2 regions of the Prauserella oleivorans genome follow, and region 1 is predicted to be linked to the other one. Evidence: riboswitches for the same ligand, from Rfam matches in the RefSeq annotation. Region 1 holds a riboswitch; the other holds the start of a gene.
The links. Region 1 has a riboswitch for cobalamin ahead of ACFSZT_RS26115 (putative cobaltochelatase). Riboswitches for the same ligand answer to the same signal wherever they lie in the genome.

Region 1 (7,171 bases):
CGCGCCGTAGCCGAGCCGGGCCGACGGCACGGTGGCGAACAGCAGTGCGTCACCGGGTGTGCGCTGGTCGACCGACTGCACCGTGGCGCACGGGATGCCCGCCTCGAGGTGCTGGGCCCAGTACCCGGCCAGCGGCGCGTTCACCTGCTCGGTGTTGCCCGACACCGGCCACACGATCCGGGCGGTGTCCTGTACCACCGGCAGGAACGGGTAGGCGATGGCACACGCGGCGGCGATCAGGCCGAGCGTTGCCGCGAGCCACCTCTGTAAGCGGGTGCGCTTCTCCGTGCTCGTGGCAGGGACAGCGGTGCTTTCCGGCGCACCGCCGGGGGTTTCGGTCGAGGTTGAGGTGGCTGGCCGCATCGAATGTCACGCTAGCGGGAAGCGGAGAGTTCCTTCTCGCGGGGCTAGGTGATCACCCGGTCGAGCACCCAGCGCAGTGCCGAGGGTACGTCGGGGACATGCGGGGCCGCAGGCCGCGGCGGCCGGCGCACGACGACGACCGGTATGCCGGCGCGGCGCGCCGCGACGAGTTTGGCCTCGGTCATGCTGCCTCCGCTGTCCTTGGTCACCAGCACGTCGATGCGGTGCCGGTGCAGCAGTGCGGTCTCGTCCTCGATGCGGTACGGACCGCGGCTGAGCAGTACCTCGAGGTGGCGGGGCAGCGGGGGTTCCGGCGGGTCGACGCAGCGCGCGAGAAACCAGAGCGCGTCGAGGTGGGCGAACGCGGCGAGGCCCTGCCGACCGCTCGTGAGGAACACGCGGGTGCCGAGGTCGGGCAGCAGCGCGGCGGCGTCGTCGAGGGTGTCGGCCCAGCGCCAGTCGTCGCCGGGGCCCGCCTGCCAGCCGGGGCGTTCGAGCCGGAGCAGCGGCACCCCGGCACGCTGGGTGGCGAGCGCGGCGGAGACGGAGATCCGCTCGGCGAAGGGGTGCGTGGCGTCGACCACGGCGGCGACTCCCTCGTCGGCGAGCCACCGCGCGAGGCCGTCCGGACCGCCGAAGCCGCCGATGCGGACGTCACCCTCGGGCAGCCGGGGCCTGGCCACGCGACCGGCGAGGGACGACGTCACCGGCACGCCGTGCCCGGCGAGACCGGCGGCGAGCGCCCGGGCCTCGGAGGTGCCGCCGAGGATGAGCACCCGCGGGGCGATACTTCCCATGGAGAGACAGTGTGACCGAACTTCGCTACGGCTGGACGACGGGCGCGTGCGCGACGGCCTCGACCACCGCCGCCTACACCGCGCTGCTGACCGGTGAGTTCCCCGACCCGGTCGAGGTGCTGCTGCCCAAGGGCAGGCGGCCCGCGTTCGCGCTCGCTACCGAGGAGCTCGGCGACGGCCGCGCGAGCGCGGGCGTGGTCAAGGACGCGGGCGACGATCCGGACGTCACCCACGGGGCGCTCGTCGTCGCCACCGTGACCCCGGCAGCGACAGGCAGCGGCGTGACGTTCCGCGCGGGCCCGGGCGTGGGAACGATCACGCTGCCGGGGCTGCCGCTGGAGGTCGGGGAGCCCGCGATCAACCCGGTGCCACGCAGGCTGATGACCGAGGCGGTGCAGCGTGTCGCGGCGGCCCACGGCGGGTCCGGCGACGTGGTGGTGGAGATCGCCATCCCGCACGGTGAGGAGATGGCGCGGCACACGTGGAACCCCCGGCTGGGCATCGTCGGCGGGCTCTCCGTGCTGGGCACGACCGGCGTCGTGGTGCCGTACTCGTGCTCGGCGTGGATCGACAGCATCCGCCGCGGCGTGGACGTCGCGCGGGCGCTGGGACACCGGCACGTGGCCGGCGCGGTCGGCTCGACGTCGGAACGCGTGGTCACCGAGCTGTACGGGTTGCCCGAGACGGCGTTGCTCGACATGGGCGACTTCGTGGGCGCGGTGCTCAAGTACCTGCGGCGGCATCCCGTGCCGAGGCTGACCCTGGCCGGCGGGTTCGCGAAGCTGTCCAAACTCGCCGCCGGCTACCTCGACCTGCACTCCAAGCGTTCCCAGGTCGATCTCGGACTGCTCGCCGGACTCGCCGCGGACGCCGGACACCCCCAGCTGGCCGGGCCGATCCGGGACGCCAACACGGCATTGCACGCGCTGGAGCTCGCCCACGCCGAGGGGCTGGCGCTGGGCGAGCTGGTCGCCGAGCGGGCGCGCCGGCAGGCGGCGGAGGTGCTCGGGGATGCTCCGGTCGAGGTCGACGTCGTGGCCATCGACCGCGCGGGCACGATCGTGGGGCGCGCCGGTTAGCTGCCGCGTGCGCTGCGTTCCCGGCTCGCCGAGTACAGGAAGCTGTCCGGGAAGTTCTCGGCGGCGAGCACCCGGCCGACGAGGATCATCGCCGCCCGCGTGATGCCCGCCTCGCGGACCTGGGCGGCGATGTCGCCGAGCGTGCCGCGCAGCACGGTCTCGCCGGGCTGGCTGGCCTGGGCCACCACCGCGGCGGGGCAGTCGGCGCCGTAGTGCGGCAGGAGCTCGGCCACCACCTGCTCGATCCGGTTCACCGCGAGGTGCAGGGCCAGCGTGGCGCCGGACTTGCCGAGGGTGGCGAGGTCCTCGCCCTCGGGCATGGCGGTCGAGCGGGCCTGGGTGCGCGTGAGGATCACGCTCTGGCCGACGGTCGGGACGGTCAGTTCGCGCTTGAGCGTCGCGGCGGCGGCGGCGAACGCGGGCACGCCGGGAGTGACGTCGTAGGGCACCCCGGCCGCGTCGAGTCTGCGCATCTGCTCGGCGACGGCGCTGTAGACGGCCGGGTCACCGGAGCAGAGCCGCGCCACGTCGGCGCCGGCCTCGTGCGCGCCCACCAGCTCGGCGACGATCTCGTCCAGCGTGAGGTCGGCCGTGTCGACGAGGCGCGCGTCCGGTGGGCAGTGCGCGAGCAGATCGGCGGGCGTGAGGCTCCCCGGGTAGAGGCACACGGCGCAGCGGGCGAGCAGCTGCTGCCCGCGCACGGTGATGAGGTCGGCGGCGCCCGGGCCGGCGCCGATGAAATGCACGGTCACTGCTTGGTCACTCCACTGTGGTCGACGGTCGGCGGTTTCGTGACGGTCCACTGCGTCACGGTGCGGGCGGGGGTCCAGCCGGTGAGGCCGCCGAGCGGTGCGGCGTGCTCGACCGAGATGCGGGTCAGCTCGCCGCCGTGCTCGGCGTGGCCGCGCGTGAGTGCCTGCTCGGCCTCGAGCGTCACGGCGTGGGCGACGAGCCGGCCGCCCGGACGTAGCGCCTGCCAGCACGCGGAGAGGACCCCGGGCGCGCTGACGCCGCCGCCGACGAACACCGCGTCCGGCTCGGGCAGCCCGGTGAGCGCCTCCGGTGCCGCGCCGGTGACCACGCGGATGTCCGGCACCCCCAGCAGGGCGGCGTTGCGGCCGATGCGCTCGGCGCGGTCGGGCCGCGACTCGACGGCCACCGCGCGATTGGCCGGGTGCGCGCGGCACCACTCGACGGCGATGCTGCCCGCCCCGGCGCCGACGTCCCACAGCAGCTCGCCGGGCAGCGGCGCGAGCCGGGCGAGGGCGGTGGCGCGCACATCGCGTTTGGTGAGCTGGCCGTCGTGCTCGAAGGCGTCGTCGGGTAGCCCGGCGAGCAGGGAGAACGCGGGCCCGCCCGCGCACTCGACGGCGAGCACGTTCAGCGGCGCGCCGGGCGCGTGCGGCCAGTCGCGGGCTGTGCCGTCGCGGCGCTGTTCGTCCGGCCCGCCGAGCTCCTCGAGCACGGCGAGCCTGCTCGCACCGTAGCCGCGGTCGGTCAGCAGCGCGGCGACGCGAGCGGGCGTGTCGGCACCCGCGCTGAGCACGAGCAGCCGCCGCCCCGGCGCGACGGCCCGCAGCACGCGGTGCACGTCGCGGCCGACGGCGCTCACCACCTCGGTCTCCTCGGCGGTCCAGCCCAGCCGGGCGCGTGCCAGCGCCACCGACGACACGGCGGGCAGCACCCGCACCCGCTCGGCGCCCAGCCTTCGCACCAGCGTGCCGCCGATCCCGGACAGCAGCGGATCGCCGCTGGCGAGGACACCGACGCGGCGCCCGGCGTGCTCGGCCAGCAGGCCGTCGAGCGCGGGCAGCAACGGGCTCGGCCACGCGTGTTTCTCGTACGGGCCGTCCGGCACCAGGTCAAGCTGTCTGCGTCCGCCGAACAGCACGTCGCACGCCCGCACCTCGGCGCGAGCGGATTCCGGCAGCCCAGCCCACCCGTCGGCGCCGATGCCCACCACCACGATCGTCACGTCCACGCACGGTAGCTGTGTCGTGGCGAACACCTGAGGCCGGTGGAACGTGTGCGATGATCGCACCGCGATCGTCGTGGAACCCGGTGCGAATCCGGGACGGTCCCGCCACTGTGACTGGTCTGTCGGGCCAGGAGTCAGAGCTTCGGTGGTCGCCTTGTCGTGCTGGCGCAGCGTGGGCGAGGACACCCACCGTCGAGCAAGGGAGTGTGCGGATGCGGCCGTACCCGTTCACGGCAGTCGTCGGAATGGGCGAGCTGCGGTTGGCTCTCGTGCTGTGCGCCATCTCGCCCGCCATCGGCGGAGTGCTGGTGCGCGGCGAGAAGGGCACCGCGAAATCGACCATGGTGCGCGCGCTGGCGGGCCTGCTGCCCGACGTCGACGTGGTGGACGGCTGCCGCTTCTCGTGCGACCCCGCCCGGCCCGATCCCGGCTGCCCCGACGGCCCGCACGCCACGGACCCGGCCGCGCACCGGCGGCCGGCCCGGCTCGTCGAACTGCCCGTGGGTGCCGCGGAGGAGCGCGTGGTCGGCTCGCTCGACCTGGAACGTGCCCTGCGCGACGGCGTCACCGACTTCCAGCCGGGCCTGCTGGCGGGCGCGCATCGTGGCCTGCTGTACGTCGACGAGGTCAACCTGCTGCACGACCACCTCGTCGACACGCTGCTCGACGCCGCGGCGATGGGCAGGGTGACCGTGGAGCGCGAGGGTGTCTCGGTGTCGCACGCGGCCCGATTCGTCCTCATCGGAACCATGAACCCGGAGGAAGGTGAGCTGCGGCCGCAGTTGCTGGACCGCTTCGGGCTCACCGTCGAGGTCGCCTCCAGCCGGGACGCGGCCGAGCGCGCGGAGGTGGTACGGCGGCGGCTGGCCTACGAGTCCGACCCGGACGCCTTCGCCGCCGGCTACGCCGATTCCGACGCGGCGCTGGCCGCCGAGATCGCCGCCGCGCAGCGCCTCCTGCCGTCCGTGACGCTCACCGACGAGTCGCTGCTGCAGATCGCCGAGGTGTGCGCGGCGTTCGACGTCGACGGCATGCGCGCCGACATCGTCACCGCCCGCACGGCCACCGCACACGCCGCCTGGTGCGGCCGCGACACCGTGTCCACAGAGGACATCCGCGTGGCGGCCCGGCTGGCGCTGCCGCATCGGCGCAGGCGTAACCCGTTCGACGCGCCGGGGATCGACTCCGAGGAGCTGGAGCAGGCCTTGCGTGATGCCCAGCCGCCCACACCGGGACCTCCTGACGACGGGCCGGACGGTGACGGCGACGGTCCGGATGGCGGTGGTGGTCCGGGACCCGGCGGTGACGGGCCCGATGGTGGCGGTCCGGATGGTGGGGGCGGCGCACCGGAGCCCGGGAACGGCGCACACGGCGACACAGATGGCAGACACGGCGACACAGACGGCAGACACGGCGACGGGAACGGCGGACACACGGGGGAGCGGCAGGTCGGTGCGGGGACGCCGTACCGGGCGCGGCTGTTCAGCGTCTCCGGCACCGGGTCGGGTGCGCACGGTCGGCGCTCGCGGGCGGTCGGCGACCGGGGCCGGACGGTCGGGGTACGCCCGGCCGGGGAACGCGGCGGTGTGCCGCACCTGGTCGCGACCGTCCGGGCCGCCGCACCGCATCAGCGAGCACGCGGCCGTGGTGGCCCAGCTCTGGTGCTCCGGCCGCACGATCTGCGGTACGCCCGCCGGGAGGGCCGGGAGGGCAACCTCGTGCTGTTCTGTGTGGACTCTTCCGGCTCGATGGGGGCGAAGGCACGGATGCGCGAGGTCAAGACCGCGGTGCTGTCGCTGCTGCTGGACGCCTACCAGCGGCGCGACAAGGTCGGCCTGGTGACGTTCCGGGCGTCGGGCGCGGAGGTCGCGCTGCCGCCGACGGCGAGCGTGGACGTGGCGGCGGCCCGGCTCGAGGCGATGCCGACCGGCGGGCGAACCCCCTTGGCCGAGGGACTGCTGAGGGCGGCCGACGTGTTGCGCGTCGAGGCCTTGCGCGACCCGAGGCGCAGGCCGCTGCTCGTGGTGGTGACCGACGGCCGCGCGACCAGCGGCACGGACGCCGTCGCGCGCTCCCACGCCGCGGCCGACCTGCTCGCGCGCACCGGCGTGTCGAGCGTCGTGATGGACTGCGAGAGCGGGCGCATGCGGCTCGGGCTCGCCGCACGGCTCGCGGCCAGGCTCGGTGGTGAGCACGTCCCGCTCGGTGAGGTGGCGGCCGACGCGCTGACCCGCGAGGTGAAACGGAGGGCCGCCTGATGACGTCCGCAGGAGACCGGAGGGCTGTCTGATGCCGCAGGGCAAACCGGGGGTCGTGCCCGACGACGGGCTCACCACGCGCCAGCGGCGCAACCGCCCGATCCTGGCCGTCCACACCGGGCCGATGAAGGGCAAGTCCACCGCCGCGTTCGGCATGGCGCTGCGCGCGTGGAATCAGGGCTGGGCCATCGGCGTGTTCCAGTTCGTCAAGTCGGCCAAGTGGCGAGTCGGGGAGGAGGCGGCGTTCCGCGCGCTCGGCGGCCTGCACGAGCAGACCGGCCAGGGCGGCCCGGTCGAGTGGCACAAGATGGGCGAGGGCTGGAGCTGGGCCCGCAAGCGGGTCAGCGACGCCGACCACGCCGAGAGCGCCCGCGAGGGCTGGGCGGAGATCAAGCGCAGGCTCGCCGGCGAGCGGCACGACTTCTACGTGCTGGACGAGTTCACCTATCCACTGCACTGGGGCTGGGTCGACGTCGACGACGTGGTCACCACGTTACGCGAGCGGCCCGGCCGCCAGCACGTCGTGATCACCGGCCGCAACGCACCCCAGGCCCTGCTCGACGCCGCCGACCTGGTGACCGAGATGACCAAGGTCAAGCATCCGATGGACGCGGGCCAGAAGGGTCAGCGGGGCATCGAATGGTAGCCAGGGTCGTCATCGCGGCGCCGGGGTCGGGACACGGCAAGACGACCGTC
Region 2 (7,171 bases), 4.3 Mb from region 1:
GCGGTGTCCCGCTGACGGCGGGGCAGCTGCCGAGGCGGGCCGCTCCGCTGACCCTGCTGGTCGTGGTGGCGGCGGCGGTGGCGGCATGGCTGCTCGGCGGCTTCAACGTCGTGGCGGCGGCCGTGCTGGCGGCCGTGGTCTACACGGCGGTGATCTACGCGTGGTCGCGCGCGGTCGAGGGGCCGCGCAAGGCCACCGACCGGTTCGTCACGGCCCTGGTGACGTGTGCGTTCCTGCTGGCCCTGCTGCCGCTGATCTCGGTGATCGTCACGGTGCTGTCGAAGGGTCTCGCCCGCTTCGACGCCGAGTTCTTCACCTACTCGATGCGCGGCATCGTCGGCGAGGGCGGCGGCGCCTACCACGCCATCATGGGCACTCTGATCATCACCGGCCTGGCCACGCTGATCTCGGTGCCCGTCGGCATGCTGACCGCGATCTATCTGGTCGAGTACGGGCGCGGCAAGCTGGCCAAGGCGATCACGTTCTTCGTCGACGTGATGACCGGTATCCCGTCGATCGTGGCCGGTCTGTTCGCGTACGCGTTGTTCGCGATGATCTTCGGCCCGGGCGTGCGCATGGGCATCATGGGCGCGATCGCGCTGAGTGTGCTGATGATCCCCGTGGTGGTGCGCTCGACAGAGGAAATGCTCAAGCTCGTGCCGAACGAGCTGCGGGAGGCGTCCTACGCGCTGGCCGTGCCGAAGTGGCGGACGATCGTCAAGGTCGTGCTGCCCACCGCGCTCGCCGGCATCGCCACGGGTGTCACGCTGGCGATCGCCCGGGTCATCGGTGAGACGGCCCCGCTGCTGATCACGGTGGGTATCACGTCCAGCGACAACTTCGATCCGTTCGACGGTCGCATGGCGACGCTGTCGGTATTCTCGTACTACGAGTACGTGAGCCCCGGATTCCCGCCAGGTCCCTCCCTGGATCGGGCCTGGGCGGCGGCGTTGGTGCTCATCATCATCGTGATGGTGCTCAACCTCATCGCCCGGCTGATCTCCCGACTGTTCGCACCCAAGGCCCGCGGCTGAGCGGCCCGCCGGCCAGGAAGACTAGGAAGGCACTGTGGCAAAGCGCATCGAGGTCAAGGATCTCGACATCTACTACGACAAGTTCCTCGCCGTGCAGGGCGTGTCGATGACCATCCAGCCACGGTCGGTCACCGCGCTGATCGGACCCTCGGGGTGCGGCAAGTCGACGTTCCTGCGCACGCTCAACCGGATGCACGAGCTCGTGCCGGGCGCGCGGGTGGAAGGCTCGATCGTCATGGACGACGACGACCTGTACGGCCCGGGCGTCGACCCGGTGAACGTGCGGCGGCAGATCGGCATGGTGTTCCAGCGGCCCAACCCGTTCCCGACGATGTCGATCTACGACAACGTCGCCGCCGGGCTGAAGCTGAACAACCGGCGGATGAAGAAGTCCGAGATGGACGACCTGGTGGAGGGGTCGCTGCGGGCGGCCAACCTCTGGGAGGAGGTCAAGGACCGGCTCGCCAAGCCCGGCTCCGGCCTCTCCGGCGGTCAGCAGCAGCGGCTGTGCATCGCGCGGGCCATCGCCGTCCAGCCCGACGTGCTGCTGATGGACGAGCCGTGCTCGGCGCTCGACCCGATCTCCACGCAGGCCATCGAGGACCTGATGCTGGAGCTCAAGGCCAACTACACGATCGTCATCGTCACGCACAACATGCAGCAGGCGGCCCGCGTCAGCGACGTGACCGGCTTCTTCAACCTGCAGGGCGTGGGCAAGCCCGGTGAGCTCGTGGAGATCGACGAGACCACCAAGATCTTCTCCACCCCGAGCAAGAAGGCCACGGAGGACTACATCTCCGGCCGCTTCGGCTGATTCGGGACGTCTTCAGGACGTTCAGGACGTTCAGGACGTCGCCCTCCGGCGGGGTCGGCAGCGTCGCCGCTCCGGCCGGACCGGTCCTCGCACGAACCGGACGTGCGGATATCCCTCCGGCTGCCGGGTCACCTCCGCAGCCACGCCGTACACGCGGGCGATGAGCTCCTCGGTGAGCACCTCACCCGGCGGTCCGGCGGCCACCACGCTGCCCGTGTCGAGCACCACGATCCGGTCGCAGTACATCGCCGCCAGATTCAGGTCGTGCAACGCCACCACGGTCGTCACCGGCAGGCCCGCGAGCAGGTCCAGCAGCTCGAACTGATGCTGGATGTCGAGGTGGTTGGTCGGCTCGTCCAGCAGCAGCTCGCGCGGCCGCTGCGCGAGCGCCCTGGCGATCTGGGCGCGTTGCCGTTCACCACCGGAGAGCGTCTGCCACCGCCGGTGCGCCTTGCCGGCCAGCCCGGTGTGCTCGAGCGCCGCCCACACGGCCGCCTCGTCCTCCGCCGACGCCGGCGACCAGGCCCGGCGATGCGGGATCCGGCCCAGCCGCACCACGTCGAGCACGGTGAGCGGCACCTGCGTGTCGGCCTGCTGCTCGACCACCGCCACCCGGCGGGCGAGCGTGCGACGGCCGACGTCGTCCAGCGGTTCGCCGTCGAGCGTCACCACCCCGGACGTCGGCGCGAGCACTCCGGCGAGCACCCGCAGCAACGTCGACTTCCCGGAGCCGTTCGGCCCGAGCACGCCGACGGTGGCGCCGGGCTCCGGGGCGATGGTCACGCCGTCGAGCACCAGCCGACCACCGAGGGTGCGGGTGACCCGGTGCGCCATGAGACCGCTCATCGCGCGCCTCGCGAGCGGTAGAGGATCAGCACGAACGCGGGCACGCCGATCAGCGCGGTCACCACGCCGACCGGCACCTCCTGCGGCTCCAGCACCGTCCGCGCCACGGTGTCGACCCAGACGAGCAGCACCGCACCCGCCAGCGCGCTTACCGGCAGTAGCGTCGCGTGGTTCGGCCCGACCAGGGCACGGGCGGCGTGCGGCAGGACCAGCCCGACGAATCCGACCGCCCCCACCGAGCTGACCAGCACCGCGGTGAGCAGCGCGGTCACGCACAGCAGCACCAGCCGCGTCCGCGCGACCGGCACTCCGAGCGTCGCGGCGGCGTCCTCCCCGAACGCGAACGCGTCCAGCGAGCGGGCGTACCCACCACACACCAGCAGCGTCGCCACCAGCACCGACGCGCACGTGACCATCTCCGGCCAGCCCGCGTTGCTCAGCGAGCCCAGCAGCCAGAACAGCACGCCGCGCGTGGTCTCGGCATCGGCCGACGTGAGCACGATGAACGACGTCAGCGCCGAGAACAGCTGCATCACGGCCACCCCGGAGAGCACGACCCGGTCGGTGGTGCCTCCGAGGGTGTGGCTCAGTGCGAGGACCAGCGCGAACGACCCGACGGCGCCGAGGAAGGCCCCGGCCGACAGCGACAGCACGCCGCCACCGGCTCCGAGCACCACCACGAGCACGGCCCCCGTCGAGGCGCCGGAGGACACCCCGAGCACGAACGGGTCGGCCAGCGGGTTGCGCAGCAGCGACTGCATGATCGCGCCGCACACGGCCAGCCCGGCACCACACACCGCCGCGAGCAACGTCCTGGGCAACCGCAGGTTCCACACGATGCCGTCCCGGAGCACCGACAGGGCCGACTCGCCCACCCCGAGCCGCGCGGCCACGGCGGACCACACGTCACCGACCCGGATGTCCGCGGGACCGATCGTGATGGCCACGGCGACCGACGCCACCAGCACCGCGGCTCCGCCGAGCAGCAGGACCGGCGACGCGACGCGCGAGGCCTGCCGGACGCTCACCTGGCGAGCCCGAACTCGCGCAGCTTGCTCGCCAGCTCCTCCACGCCATCGACCGTGCGGATCGTCGGGTTCATCGCCTGCCCGCTCAGCAGGACGTAGCGTTTGTGCCGGACGGCGTCCAGGTCGCGCGTCACCGGGTGCGACTCGAGGAACTCGATCTTGGCGGCCGCCGATTCGGCGGTCTGCGACCTGCGGGTAAGGTCACCGATCACCAGCACGTCGGGATCCCGCTCGGCGACGGTCTCCCAGCTGATCTGCGGCCACTCGTCGTGCGTGTCGTCGAAGACGTTCCTCGCACCGACGGCCTCCGTCATGATGCCGGGCGCGCCGCAGCACCCCGCCAGATACGGCGAGTCGGAGTTGGCGAACCAGTACAGCAGCGTCACCCCGGACGCGTCGAGCCCGGCCGTGGCCCGGTGGAGCCGCCCGCGCAGGTCGGAGACCAGCCGCTCGCCGCGTTCCTCCACGCCGAACAGCCTCGCCAGCTCACGGATCTCGCGGTAGATCGTCTCCATCGTCAGCGGCGTACCGCGGCGGCCGTCGCCTCCTCCGCTGTTGTCCTTCACGCAGTCGGCCGGGGAGAGGTAGCTCGGCACCCCGAACTCGGCGAACCGCTCGCGCGTGGCGACGCCGCCCACCCCGAGCGTCGAGGCGAAGGACGCCGTGACGAAGTCGGGCTCGGCTTCGAGCACGGCCTCAAACGACGGCATGTTGTCGGCCAGCCTCGGCACGCGCGCGTTGGCCTCGGCGAGGTCGGGGCGGACCGGATCGGTCCAGGTGGCCGTGCCCGCGAGCCGGTCGCCGAGGCCGAGCGCGAGCAGGATCTCGGTGCTGCCCTGGTTCAGCGACACGACGCGCCGCGGCGGCGCCTCGACGCGGGTGGGCAAGCCGCAGTTGGCGACCGTGCGGGGGTAGCCCGGCGCCGCCTGCCGAGCCGTGGGGCCGGCGGCGGCTCCGCACCCGGCGAGCGGGAGCAGCACGGCGAGAAGGGCGGCGATCAAGGACGTGGTGCGGTGCAGCGGCACGGACGTTCCTCTGCGTCGGCGGGCCCAAACGCGGAGCCCGAAGCGGACAGCGACTTCCGGCACAAGACCGGTGCCAGCAGGTCTTCGGACTCGGGATCGTCCGGACGGGACGCCTTCCCAGACCGAGTCCAGTGGCGTGCTGTCCCGCCCGTCCCCCTCACCGCTGCGCGTCAGTTCCGGATTCGCACCGGATTTCCTGACTCACGACGTGCGTGAGTACGACTGGCGGCGCGACGCTATCACGCCGCGGCGTCACCGGTGGCGTACTGCACGTCGACCTCGTGCCGCTCGAAACCGAGCCTGCGGTAGACGGCGACGGCGGGCGCGTTGTCGCCCTCGACGTAGAGGATCACCTGGCGCAGGCCACGCTCGCGCAGGTAGCGCAGGCCGGCCAGGGTCAGGGCCCGGCCGAGGCCGCCGCCCTGGGCGGCCGGGTCCACGCCGACCACGTACACCTCGCCCACCGGCTCACCGCCGAACCGCTCCGGGTTGGGCGGGTGGACCTTGGTCCAGTGGAAGCCGACGACCCGGCCCTCGGCGTTCTCGGCGAGGAAGAAGCCGTCGGCGTCGAACCAGCTCTGCGATTCGGCCTCGGTGAGCTGCTCGACGGTGAACGTGCCCTGCTCGGGGTGCCAGTCGAAGGCACGCCTGTTGACGTCGATGACGGCCTGCTCGTCCTTGCCCGGAACGAACGTCCGCAGCGAGACGCCCCTTGGTGGGGTGGGCTCCGGCCAGTCTGCGCCCTCGGAGTCGACCCGCATCACCAGCAGTTCCCTGGCCCTCGCGAGCCCGAACCGCTCGGCCAGCCGGGCGGCCGCCGGGTGGTCGCCGTGCGCCCATACCCGCAGGTTGGCGGGCACCTCCGCGAGCAGCGCCTCGACGAGGCGGGCACCGTACCCCCGGCGCCGGTGGTCCGGATGCACGATCAGTTCGGCGACCTGCCTGCCGAAGGCGTCACCGCCCGGGTCGAGGTGGACCACGCCGACGAGCTCGCCGGCGACCGCGCCCAGCAGGTAGCGCCCGCCGCGGAACTCGCCGGGCAGTTCGCCTCCCGGTTCGATCTCGGGCCGGCCGTCGGTCTTCCTCGCCGCAGACAACAACGCGCGCACCGCTCGGGTGCGCGCGTCGTCGAGGTCGTCCACCCACGCCAGTTCCAGCATGGGTTCAGGCTAATCGCCCGGCCGGGGTCAGCGGTTGGAGTACTCCGTGACCTCCACGGACTCGGGCACGGCCGGGGTGCCGCCCTTGACCGGTCCGGTGCTCTTCGCCGGGCGCTCGAACTTGTAGCCGACGTTGCGCACGGTGCCGATCATCTGCTCGTGCTCGGGGCCGAGCTTCGCGCGCAGCCGCCGCACGTGCACGTCGACGGTCCGGGTGCCACCGAAGAAGTCGTAGCCCCAGACCTCCTGCAGCAGCTGGGCGCGGGTGAACACCCGGCCCGCGTGCTGCGCGAGGTACTTGAGCAGCTCGAACTCCTTGTAGGTGAGCTCGAGCGTGCGCCGCTTCAGCCGCGCCGTGTAGGTCGCCTCGTCGATCACGAGGTCGCCCACCCGCAGCTCGGCGTCCACCTGGGTGGTGGCGCCGTCCTTGGTGGTCGCCAGCCGCAGCCGGGCGTCCACCTCGGCCGGGCCAGCCGTGGGGAGCAGGATGTCGTCGGTGCGCCATTCCGCGCTGACCGCCACGAGGCCGCCTTCGCCGACGACCGCGATGACCGGGGTCGTCGCGTCCTCGTCGCCGGCGCCCTTCAGCAACCGGCTCAGGCTCTTGGCCGACGCCAGGTCCGTGCGTGCGTCGAGCAGAATGACGTCACGGTGGCCGGCGTCGAGCAGCGCGGTGACCTCGGGCGCCCGCACGCGTACGGTGTGCGGGAGCAGGTCGAGAGCGGGTAGTACCGAGGTGGCATCGGATTCCGGAGTGAGTACCAGCAAGTCCAGGCTCATCGCCACCGCCTCACGTGTTTTCGATCGCCTCGAGTCGGACTCGGGCAGGTCGTCAGTGAGAATAACCCGCGGTGGTGTGACATGTCTGCTGTCGTGAAACGGGCATCACACCCTTTCGCACACAGTTGTGCACCCGCCGGAACCATGACGTAACAGATCGGAAGCGGATTGTGAGCAATGCTGTGACCCAGCAAGCCCGGTCACCTCGACGGCGCTCCGGACGCCGGGCCCGCAGGCTCATCACGGTGTTGATCGTGCTGGCCGGCCTCCTCGTCGGTGCGGACTTCGCGGCGGCGGCGTTCGCCGAGCACACCGTTTCCCAGAAGGCGCGCGAGCAACTGGGGCTGCGCGACGATCCGGCGGTCACGATCCATGGCTTCCCGTTCGCCACCCAGGCCATCTCGGGCGAGTACGACCACATCAGCGTGTCCGCCCAAGGTGTGCAGGTGCAGGACATCCTGTCGGACGTCGCCGTCCGCGCCGA

Region 2: it holds a riboswitch for cobalamin, as region 1 does, so the genes downstream of both, ACFSZT_RS05230 (ABC transporter substrate-binding protein) here and ACFSZT_RS26115 (putative cobaltochelatase) in region 1, are expected to answer to the same signal.

The regions. Positions count from the first base shown of each region.
Region 1 covers NZ_JBHUNT010000001.1:5,309,463-5,316,633, reverse strand. Annotated here, with positions in the region: gene ACFSZT_RS26140 (arabinosyltransferase domain-containing protein) at 1-363, opposite strand, end outside; gene ACFSZT_RS26135 (cobalt-precorrin-6A reductase) at 408-1,160, opposite strand; gene ACFSZT_RS26130 (cobalt-precorrin-5B (C(1))-methyltransferase) at 1,172-2,239, shown strand; gene cobM (precorrin-4 C(11)-methyltransferase) at 2,236-2,991, opposite strand; gene cbiE (precorrin-6y C5,15-methyltransferase (decarboxylating) subunit CbiE) at 2,988-4,214, opposite strand; adenosylcobalamin (AdoCbl) riboswitch at 4,266-4,419, shown strand; gene ACFSZT_RS26115 (putative cobaltochelatase) at 4,430-6,475, shown strand; gene cobO (cob(I)yrinic acid a,c-diamide adenosyltransferase) at 6,507-7,121, shown strand; gene ACFSZT_RS26105 (cobyrinate a,c-diamide synthase) at 7,115-7,171, shown strand, end outside.
Region 2 covers NZ_JBHUNT010000001.1:1,046,528-1,053,698, reverse strand. Annotated here, with positions in the region: gene pstA (phosphate ABC transporter permease PstA) at 1-1,034, shown strand, start outside; gene pstB (phosphate ABC transporter ATP-binding protein PstB) at 1,069-1,848, shown strand; gene ACFSZT_RS05240 (ABC transporter ATP-binding protein) at 1,879-2,694, opposite strand; gene ACFSZT_RS05235 (FecCD family ABC transporter permease) at 2,691-3,722, opposite strand; gene ACFSZT_RS05230 (ABC transporter substrate-binding protein) at 3,719-4,747, opposite strand; cobalamin riboswitch at 4,806-4,989, opposite strand; gene mshD (mycothiol synthase) at 4,987-5,907, opposite strand; gene ACFSZT_RS05220 (response regulator transcription factor) at 5,935-6,687, opposite strand; gene ACFSZT_RS05215 (LmeA family phospholipid-binding protein) at 6,870-7,171, shown strand, end outside.